One region of the Staphylococcus pseudintermedius genome, then DNA from elsewhere that is predicted to be linked to it. Evidence: riboswitches for the same ligand, from Rfam matches in the RefSeq annotation. Region 1 holds a riboswitch; each other region holds the start of a gene.
What was found. Region 1 has a riboswitch for S-adenosylmethionine ahead of P3U61_RS03400 (M20 family metallopeptidase). Riboswitches for the same ligand answer to the same signal wherever they lie in the genome.
Positions count from the first base shown of each region.

Region 1 (3,285 bases):
GAATAAAAAAGTCGGTGATCGTGTTGAAGAAGGCGAATCATTATTGACAATTTATGCGAATAGTGAAGATGTAGAACAAGTCAAACAAAAATTGTATGATAACATTACGATTTCAGACCACGCAGAACAGCCACAGCTTATTCATACAATCATTACTGAATAAAGGGTGATAGGATGAAACAATTAGGTCGCATTGTATTAGGTCTCGCATTTATGGCTATTGGTGTCTTGCATTTCACGAAAGAGCGCCAATTTAGAAATATTGTGCCAACGTATTTACCTTTACGTAAGACAGCTGTACTTGTGACAGGAGTGTGCGAAATTGTGATTGGTGCGTTATTAGTGTTGCGACGCCCGTCAGACGCATTGAAAAATTGGATTAATGCATTTTTACTTGCCGTTTTTCCAGCCAACATTTACATGGCACGTAAAAAATTGCCGTTAGGTGACAAACCATTATCAGATACTGCGAGATATGGACGTCTCCCAATGCAATTTGTACTCATGTATATCATTAAGAAATTATAATGAAAAATAAACCGAGGAACCACACATTGAAAGTCGTGTCGTTGCTCGGTTTTTTGAATATTTATTTACCTGTACCAAAGACATCATGCCATTGGTCACGTTTATCTAAAAAGGCTTGTGCGATTTCTTTTGCGCCTTCTAATGAGTGTGAAGCAGCCCAACCGCATTGAACTTCATTGCACGCAGGGACTTCATCAGCGGCTAAAACATCTTGTAACGTTTGTTCGACAATGTTTAATACATCATCATAATCGGTATGGTTAATGAAAGAGACGTAGAACCCTGTTTGGCAACCCATTGGACTTAAATCGACAACCTTGTCTGAATGGTTACGAATGTTTTCAGCCATTAAATGTTCTAAAGAATGGAGTCCAGGCATTTCCATATGTTCTTTGTTCGGTTGTTTGAAACGAATATCATATTTGTAAATGTCATCTCCATTGAGCCCTTGCATTTTACCAGCAAGACGAATATATGGTGCAACCACTTTCGTATGATCTAAGTTAAAACTTTCAACGTTCATTTTTGGCATTGGTATGACCTCCTTCATGTTTAAATCCATTTTAACATATTCCAATTAAGATGAAAGGGGGGACAAAGTGTTTAAATGCCGATATAATAGGGAAAGGAGCTTTAAACCTATTATTACGAGTGGTTTAATAGGGATTATTGTTTTTAAAAAATTTTTTGTAAGATAGCATAAAGGCGTCTCGAAATGAAAATGTATTGCAAAAAGGGTAAAATATAGTATGAAAATTTTGAAGAGTGTTAAAAATGACATGACAAAGTACGGAAAGTTCGTTAAAATAATTACAAAATTGAATCAATATTTATCAAGAGTGGTGGAGGGAATTGGCCCGATGAAACCCAGCAACCTCATCTAACGGCGATAAAGGTGCGAATTCCAACAGTGTAAATGCTGAAAGATAAATGAAGGCAAAGATGTTATCACATATATACATCAGTCACACTTATCAATATTTGTGTTGGGTGTAAATGGGGATAACATTTTTTGTTTAAGGAGGAGTAACACGGTGACAACAGTAGAGCAACGTATTTTAGATTATATCGATCAACATAGATGGGCTTATATAGATATGAGTCATCAAATTCACGGACGTCCAGAACTCGGTAACGAAGAAATTTTTGCATCGCGTTTGCTGATTGAAAATTTAAAAGAACACAATTTTGAAGTTGAGCGTGACATTGCTGGGCATTCTACAGGTTTTATTGCCACATATGACTCAGAAATTGAGGGGCCGACCATTAGTTATCTCGCTGAATATGATGCATTGCCAGGTTTAGGGCATGCTTGTGGTCATAATATTATCGGTACATCAAGTATGTTAGCAGCGATTGCATTAAAACAAGTAGTAGATGACATTGGAGGTAAAGTTATACTGTTCGGTTGTCCGGCAGAAGAAGGTGGCGAAAATGGGAGTGCGAAGGCATCATACGTACGAGAAGGGCTCTTTGATGACGTCGATGTTGCCTTAATGATTCATCCGGGTAATGAAACTTATCCGACCATTCCAACACTTGCTGTAGACGTTCTAGATATTAAGTTTTATGGTCAAAGTGCGCACGCTTCAGAAAATGCTGAAGAAGCACGCAACGCTTTAGATGCGATGTTGAGCTATTTTAATGGGGTCGCACAACTCCGTCAACATATTAAAAAGACTGAACGTGTGCATGGCGTCATTTTAGATGGCGGTCAAGCAGCGAACATTATTCCTGACTTTACACATGCGCGCTTTTATACACGTGCAACAACAAGAAAAGACTTGGATGTTCTCACTTCAAGAGTGCATGATATTGCCCGTGGTGCGGCAATACAAACAGGATGTGAATTTGAATTTGAACCGATTCAAAACGGTGTGAATGAATTCATTAAATCACCATTGTTAGATCAATTATTTGAACATTACGCAACGGAACTCGGTGAAGAAGTCAGTCATGATGATTTTGGTTACGGCTCGACTGATACGGGGAATGTCAGTCATGTCGTGCCAACGATACATCCACACGTCAAAATTGGGCCAAGAAGTTTAGTCGGTCATACCCACCGTTTTCGTGAAGCGGCCGCAAGTCCAATGGGGGATGATGCACTCATTAAAGGCGCGAAAATGATCGCATTAATGGGGGCTAAATTAATACAAGATCAAACGTTATTAGCAGAAATACAAAAGGAGCATCAACATAAAAGGGAGAAATGACAATGGCACACAATATTCAATATCGAAGTCAATTAACAATGGGAGAAATTTATGATACGAACATCGTTTACTCGTCAAGACCCTCATATGTTTCGAATCCCTGGCTCGCACCAGATGAGCATCAATCCAACTTTTTAACAGGGCGTGAATTGCTGATTGCACAATTGCCAATCATCGTTCATGAAGCGAGTGTCACCGACAAATTACAACAGTTATTCCAACTCATAGGGCGAGACATTCCAGAAAATGTCATTACGTTTCAAGACCAAGCAAGTTATGAACAGACATTAAAACAACTGACAGAAGAGCAATCACGTTTAATTTATTTCCAATATGTCCATGGAGATAATATTGTTGACGCGAAGCACTATGCGATGGACAAACAGTTATTCAAAGACTTAAATAATAAATCATTAATTCCGAAATGGACAGGCGGTCAATATATACCTAAGCGTGAAATTGTCGCATTTCAAGACTTCAAAACAGCAGTCCGACAATGGGAGTTGCCACTCGTCATTAAACCAGGAGATGACTTGCCGAC
Region 1 covers NZ_CP120150.1:757,323-760,607, forward strand. Annotated here, with positions in the region: gene P3U61_RS03385 (pyrimidine-nucleoside phosphorylase) at 1-163, shown strand, start outside; gene P3U61_RS03390 (DoxX family protein) at 175-528, shown strand; gene P3U61_RS03395 (S-ribosylhomocysteine lyase) at 590-1,060, opposite strand; SAM riboswitch class I at 1,356-1,461, shown strand; gene P3U61_RS03400 (M20 family metallopeptidase) at 1,626-2,744, shown strand; gene ldmS (L-aspartate--L-methionine ligase LdmS) at 2,747-3,285, shown strand, end outside.

Region 2 (3,285 bases), 270 kb from region 1:
GGGACATCTTCAATTTTAGTTGGAATCGATAAACCAAAAATGTCATCTTTTTCAAATGTAGCTGTTTTTAATTTACCGTTAATCGCGTCATTTACCATTTTACGAGTGTATTTTAATTGGATACGGTTACCGACACCATATTGTCCACCTGTCCAACCTGTGTTGACAAGGTAAACATCTACGTCGTGTTTGTCGATTAAGTCACCCAACAATTCAGCGTAGACTTCTGCACGTAACGGTAAGAATGGTGCGCCAAAACATGTTGAGAATGATGGTTGTGGCTCTGTTATACCACGTTCTGTACCTGCTAACTTAGATGTGAAACCACTTAAAAAATGATACATCGCTTGATCTTTATCTAATTTCGAAATCGGTGGCAGGACGCCGAACGCATCAGCTGTTAAGAAAATAATCGTATTTGGATGTGATGCTTTGGAAGGTAACACAATGTTATCGATATAGTTGATAGGATATGCGGCACGCGTATTTTCAGTATATTTGTTGTCATCAAAATCAATGTAACCCTGTTCATCAACGACTAAGTTTTCTAACACTGTTCCGTAACGGATGGCTTCAAAAATTTGTGGCTCTTTTTCTGCAGAGAGATTGATGGCTTTCGCATAGCAACCGCCTTCAATATTAAAGACACCATTTTCATTCCAACCGTGCTCATCATCACCAATCAATTTACGATTCGGGTCTGCTGAAAGTGTTGTTTTTCCTGTACCAGAAAGACCAAAGAATAATGCGACGTCACCTTTATCACCTACATTGGCAGAGCAGTGCATACTCATAATACCTTGTTGTGGCAATAAATAGTTCATAATGGAGAACACAGATTTTTTCATTTCCCCAGCGTATTCTGTACCACCGATTAAAATGATTTTATGTTTGAATGAAATGATGACAAATGTTTCAGAACGCGTGCCATCCACTTCAGGATTTGCTTTAAAGCGTGGTGCAGAAATAATCGTGAAGTCTGCTTTAATTTTTGCTGCTTCTTCTTTTGAAGTGGGCTTAATAAATAAGTTTTGAGCAAATAGATTATGCCATGCAAATTCGTTGATAACTGTGAGTTTCAGTTGTGATTCTTGGTCGCTACCTGCATAACCATTGAATACGAACAACTCATCTCTTTCATCTAAGTACTCCACAACTTTTTCATAAAGATTCAAGAATTTTTCTTCTGAAATCGGTTGGTTGATAGAACCCCAATCGATGTCGTCTTTAACTTGTGGATTGTCAACAATGAATTTATCTTTTGGAGAACGTCCCGTATACTCCCCAGTTTTCGCGTTGATTGCACCTAATTCTGTCAGTTCGGCTTCATTTCTCTTTAAAATTTTGTTGTACAATTCAGTCGTTGTGAGTTGAAAATGTGAACTCGGCTTGTTAGCTACTGTTTCAATCGCATGTTTGTCGAATGACATGATAATATCCCTCCAAAGTAATTTCGGCAATGTAAGCCTTTACAATTCAAGAGTATAACATATTCGTTAAATAATCCCTACTCAATTAAGAAAAAAATTAAGATAAAATAAAGAAAGTAAAGTAATGTTACACCAAAGTAGAAAAACAAATGCAAAGGATAAAGGTGCTTCAAACATCATTTTGAAAAGCCCAGTAAGATGAAATTGACATCGGTAATAAAGTTTTGTAATATGATTTTAACGGATTCTCTTATCCTGAGTGGTGGAGGGACATGGACCCAATGAAACCCAGCAACCTCTTTTAACGAAGAAAGGTGCCAAACCGTTTGCAGACACAATACTAGTCTGAACGATAAGAGCGAATGGACGTTAGAGCCTTCACTCTATTTTATAGTGTTGAAAGGCTCTTTTTTATTGAGCTCAGATAGAGAATGTTCGTAATACATACAAAAAGGAGTTTATTATGACTTATAACAGACGTTTATTCACTTCAGAATCAGTTACTGAAGGGCATCCAGACAAAATTGCCGACCAAATTTCAGACGCAATTTTAGATGAAATTTTAAAAGGAGACCCCAATGCGCGTGTAGCTTGTGAGACGACGGTAACGACAGGGATGGCTTTAATCGTTGGTGAAATCACGACGTCAACTTATGTAGATATTCCAAAAGTCGTTCGTGAAACTGTCAAAGAAATTGGTTATACACGTGCGAAATATGGTTATGATTACAAAACGATGTCAGTGTTAACAGCGATTGATGAACAATCACCTGACATTGCACAAGGGGTGGACCGTGCTCTAGAATACCGTGAAGCAGGAAACGAAGAAGTATTAAACACAGGTGCCGGTGACCAAGGCTTAATGTTTGGTTTCGCGACGAATGAAACAGATACATTCATGCCATTACCGATTGACTTGTCACATAAATTGTCAAAACGTTTATCAGAAGTACGTAAAAACGGTACTTTAGATTATTTGCGTCCAGATGGTAAAGTTCAAGTTACAGTGGAATATGATGAAAATGATCAACCGAAACGTATTGACACGATTGTGATTTCAACACAGCATCACGAAGAAATTGAACTAGAAAAAATCCAAAATGATATTAAAGCATGCGTCATTTATCCAACTGTAGATGAACAATTATTAGATGAAGAAACAAAATTTTTCATCAACCCTACAGGCCGTTTCGTTATCGGTGGACCACAAGGTGACGCAGGTTTGACAGGACGTAAAATTATTGTTGATACTTATGGCGGTTATGCACGTCACGGCGGTGGTGCATTTTCTGGTAAGGATCCGACAAAAGTAGACCGTTCAGCTGCGTATGCGGCACGTTATGTGGCTAAAAATATTGTAGCAGCTCAGTTCGCTGATAAATGCGAAGTCCAATTGGCATATGCAATTGGGGTAGCACAACCTGTTTCGATTGCTATTGATACATTTGGTACTGGTAATGTAAGCGAAAATATATTAATCGAAGCGGTAAGACAAAACTTTGATTTACGCCCAGCAGGTATTATTCAAATGTTAGATTTACAAAAGCCGATTTATAAACAAACTGCGGCGTACGGTCACTTCGGTCGTAACGATGTGCAATTGCCATGGGAACGTACAGATAAAGTTGAAGTTTTACAAGAAACAGTGAATACATTAAAATAAAATTCTTGATGATAACTATCGCTAATTTTATAGTTATTTAATATAATAGAAATAACTGTAGAAAAGTGATAAAGGAAGGTATTGCTCATGACACAATTTGGTCCAATGGAAATCGGCCTCATTGCTGCGATTGTTGTAGCAGCATTATTCTTTATTTTGTTTTTAGTGGCATTGAAAAGCAAGAAGAAGGCG
Region 2 covers NZ_CP120150.1:1,029,968-1,033,252, forward strand. Annotated here, with positions in the region: gene pckA (phosphoenolpyruvate carboxykinase (ATP)) at 1-1,430, opposite strand, end outside; SAM riboswitch class I at 1,678-1,789, shown strand; gene metK (methionine adenosyltransferase) at 1,894-3,093, shown strand; gene P3U61_RS04895 (NERD domain-containing protein) at 3,181-3,285, shown strand, end outside.
Region 2: it holds a riboswitch for S-adenosylmethionine, as region 1 does, so the genes downstream of both, metK (methionine adenosyltransferase) here and P3U61_RS03400 (M20 family metallopeptidase) in region 1, are expected to answer to the same signal.

Region 3 (3,285 bases), 1.2 Mb from region 1:
CAGCATCTAGTAATTTGTTTGGCGTTGTGTAATCGTTAATTGTTTTAATTTCTAAGTCATAACCTTTGTCTTTTAATAATGGTTTCGCTTGTTCTAGTATTTCAGCATGTGGCGCTGGCGAAGCACCAACAACGATTTTTTTGTCATCCTTTTTTTCTGCTGACTTATTTCCACATGCAGCAAGTCCAATGGCTAAAGCTAAAATAACAATAATTGATAAAATCCTTTTCATTCCACATTCTCCTTAATCATTAACGTTTATCAATTCTATTTGTAATCCAATCCCCAAGAAATTGAATTAAAAATACTAAAATTAAAATTAAAATAGTTGATACTAAGATGACATCATTTTGGTTACGCGTGAACCCTGTAAGGTAAGCAAGGTTACCTAATCCTCCAGCACCAATCACTCCGGCTACCGCTGTTGAACCGACTAATGCAATTGCTGTTACAGTAATACCTGAAATAAGCGCGGGTAATGATTCAGGAATCAGCACTTTAAGTACGATATTCCAAGTTGTTGCCCCCATTGAACGTGCTGCTTCGATAACACCTTTATCAATTTCTTTTAATGCAATTTCCACTAAACGGCCATAGAATGGTGAAGCACCGATGATCAATGCAGGTAATGCCCCTGTTGGACCACTAATCGTACCAAGCACCAAACTTGTAAATGGAATTAAGAGCAAAATTAAAATAATGAACGGTATCGCCCTGAATAAATTCACCACGAACGATACAATGTTGTAAAAGACGCGTCCGATTTTCGTTTCACTCTTGGATGTTAAAAATAAAATCACACCTAAGATTAAACCTAAAACAAATGAAAACGCTGTTGAAATAACGGTCATATACAATGTTTCGTACGTCGCTTCCCATACATCCGGCCAACGTACATTTGGCATTGTAATCATTTCTTGCAAGATTTCGCTAAAACTTTTACCCATGGCTAACCACCTCTATCTCAACGTTTTGCGCCCTTAACTCTGCTTGAATTTGATCAAAGTTGATACTCGAAAATTGTTCAATGTGTAACAATAGATAACCTAATGTACCCGTTTTAGAATGCTTGATATTACCCTCTAAAATATTCACTGAAATGCCGTGTTTTTGGGTTAAATGTGATACAACTGGGTGTGTTGCGTTTTCACCAGAAAAAATCAGTTTAGCCAAGACTTCATCTTTATCTAATTTAAAAGTTTTTGCTAAATCCTCGCTATCATCACTCGGTTTCAAATCCTCTTGAACGAATCGGCGTGTCACTTGATGTTGTGGGTGCTCGAAAATGTGTGACACTTTTCCCTCTTCAATTACACGGCCATTTTCCATAACTGCCACTTCATCACAAATACGACGAATGACATGCATTTCATGTGTAATCATTATAATTGTTAAATTTTTCTCAGTTTTGAGCTGTAATAATAAATCTAAAATTTCATCGGTCGTTTGAGGATCCAATGCACTTGTTGCCTCATCACATAACAATACTTCTGGATCATTAGCCAATGCGCGCGCGATACCGACACGTTGCTTTTGGCCTCCTGACAATTCTGATGGATAGGCATGTTCCCTACCTTGTAAGCCCACACGTGAAATTAATTCTTGTGCACGTCTTTTCGCTTCATTTTTCGGCATGCCAGCAATTTCAAGTGGAAAAATAATGTTCTCTAGTACAGTTCTTGACCACAATAAATTGAAATGTTGGAAAATCATACTTACCTTTTGACGCTTTCGTCGTAATTCATCTGGACTTAATTGTCCGATATTGTCACCACCAATAATCACTTCCCCTGAGGTTGGTTTTTCTAAATGATTAAATAAACGGACTAAAGTACTTTTACCTGCACCCGAAAATCCAATAATGCCGTAAATCTTACCTTTTTCAATTTCAAGATTGACACCATCAACAGCAGTAACAGATTTCGTCTTGCTTTCGTACTTTTTCACTATATTTTTAAGTGTGATCATACTGTTCCTCCCTGTGTTGCTACTTTAAAAAATTTGGAATAAAAAATGCTTTCCCTTTTAAAGAAAAAAGAGAAAGCATCAATATAAACGCTTTTCTCTCATCTTCAAAAGCAAATCGTTGCTTTATGTGAATTGGCACCATTTCTATAATATAGACGGTTGCCGGGCTTCATAGGGCACATCCCTCCGCCACTCTGGATAAGAGTTTTCTGACTATTCGATTGATTATTATATTATCATCGTCATTCACTGTCGTCAATGACTTTTTTAAATTTTTCTAGCAAGTACGGCACAGAATGGAATGCATAGAGCCTCTCTACTTCTTGATCGTAGCGCATGATGATTAAAATAGGGACCGATTGAATTTCTTTTTCTTGGCTCCACTCAGGGTGATAATTCAGGTCTAACTTTACAATCGGCAACTGGGTGATTTCATTCGAGATATCCAACATGCGTTCTGCTATTTTACATGTGCCACACATCGGTGTGTAACCAAAAATCAGATGTACACTTTGATCAAAATGTTTAGATATATTGTTCAATTGCTTTGAAACACTCATGATATGAATACTTCCCTTTTACATAAAAGTCTTGCTTCACCTTAAAGTCAAAATGCTGCAATACATTTGAGAGGTAATCGCGTGGACAACGGGCAACTTCACTATATTTTGTATCTATGAAAATACCAGTACTTTCACTCAAATATGTCGTAAACCATTTGCGAATGCGACGACCTTCTGCATCTGCATCGACTAAAATGTAGACTTGTTTATCATACAAATATTCAATCATATTGTCTAACTTTTCGATTCCCATCGTGCCATGAGTACAAATAATTTCGACAGGCTCTAACAACACTTCTTGAACACGTTTTTTATCAGATTTCCCTTCAACAACAATAACCTTATGGATCATCGTCATGGTCTTCACCTTCTAAAAAATATTTGAGTATAAAAAACTCCTTGATAACTAAATTACCCAGGAGTTCTCATTTTGATATTATTCGCCAATCATTTTTTCGTAACCAGCTGCATCTAATAATGCGTCTAGTTCACTTTCGTCTTTCAATTCAACTTTAACCATCCAAGCTTCCTCGTATGGTGATTCGTTAACTGCTTCTGGTGCATCTTCTAAGTTTTCATTCACTGCAACGACTTTACCAGATACTGGAGAATATAACTCAGATACTGTTTTAACAGATTCTACACTACCAAAAGTTTCGCCTTCTGTTAATTCGTCTTCTACTTCTGGAAGCTCAACGAAAACGATATCCCCAAGTTCGCTTTGTGCAAAGTCAGTAATACCAATGATTGCAGT
Region 3 covers NZ_CP120150.1:1,958,009-1,961,293, forward strand. Annotated here, with positions in the region: gene P3U61_RS09210 (MetQ/NlpA family ABC transporter substrate-binding protein) at 1-232, opposite strand, end outside; gene P3U61_RS09215 (methionine ABC transporter permease) at 252-947, opposite strand; gene P3U61_RS09220 (methionine ABC transporter ATP-binding protein) at 940-1,968, opposite strand; SAM riboswitch class I at 2,064-2,173, opposite strand; gene P3U61_RS09225 (thioredoxin family protein) at 2,211-2,528, opposite strand; gene P3U61_RS09230 (toprim domain-containing protein) at 2,494-2,889, opposite strand; gene gcvH (glycine cleavage system protein GcvH) at 2,968-3,285, opposite strand, start outside.
Region 3: it holds a riboswitch for S-adenosylmethionine, as region 1 does, so the genes downstream of both, P3U61_RS09220 (methionine ABC transporter ATP-binding protein) here and P3U61_RS03400 (M20 family metallopeptidase) in region 1, are expected to answer to the same signal.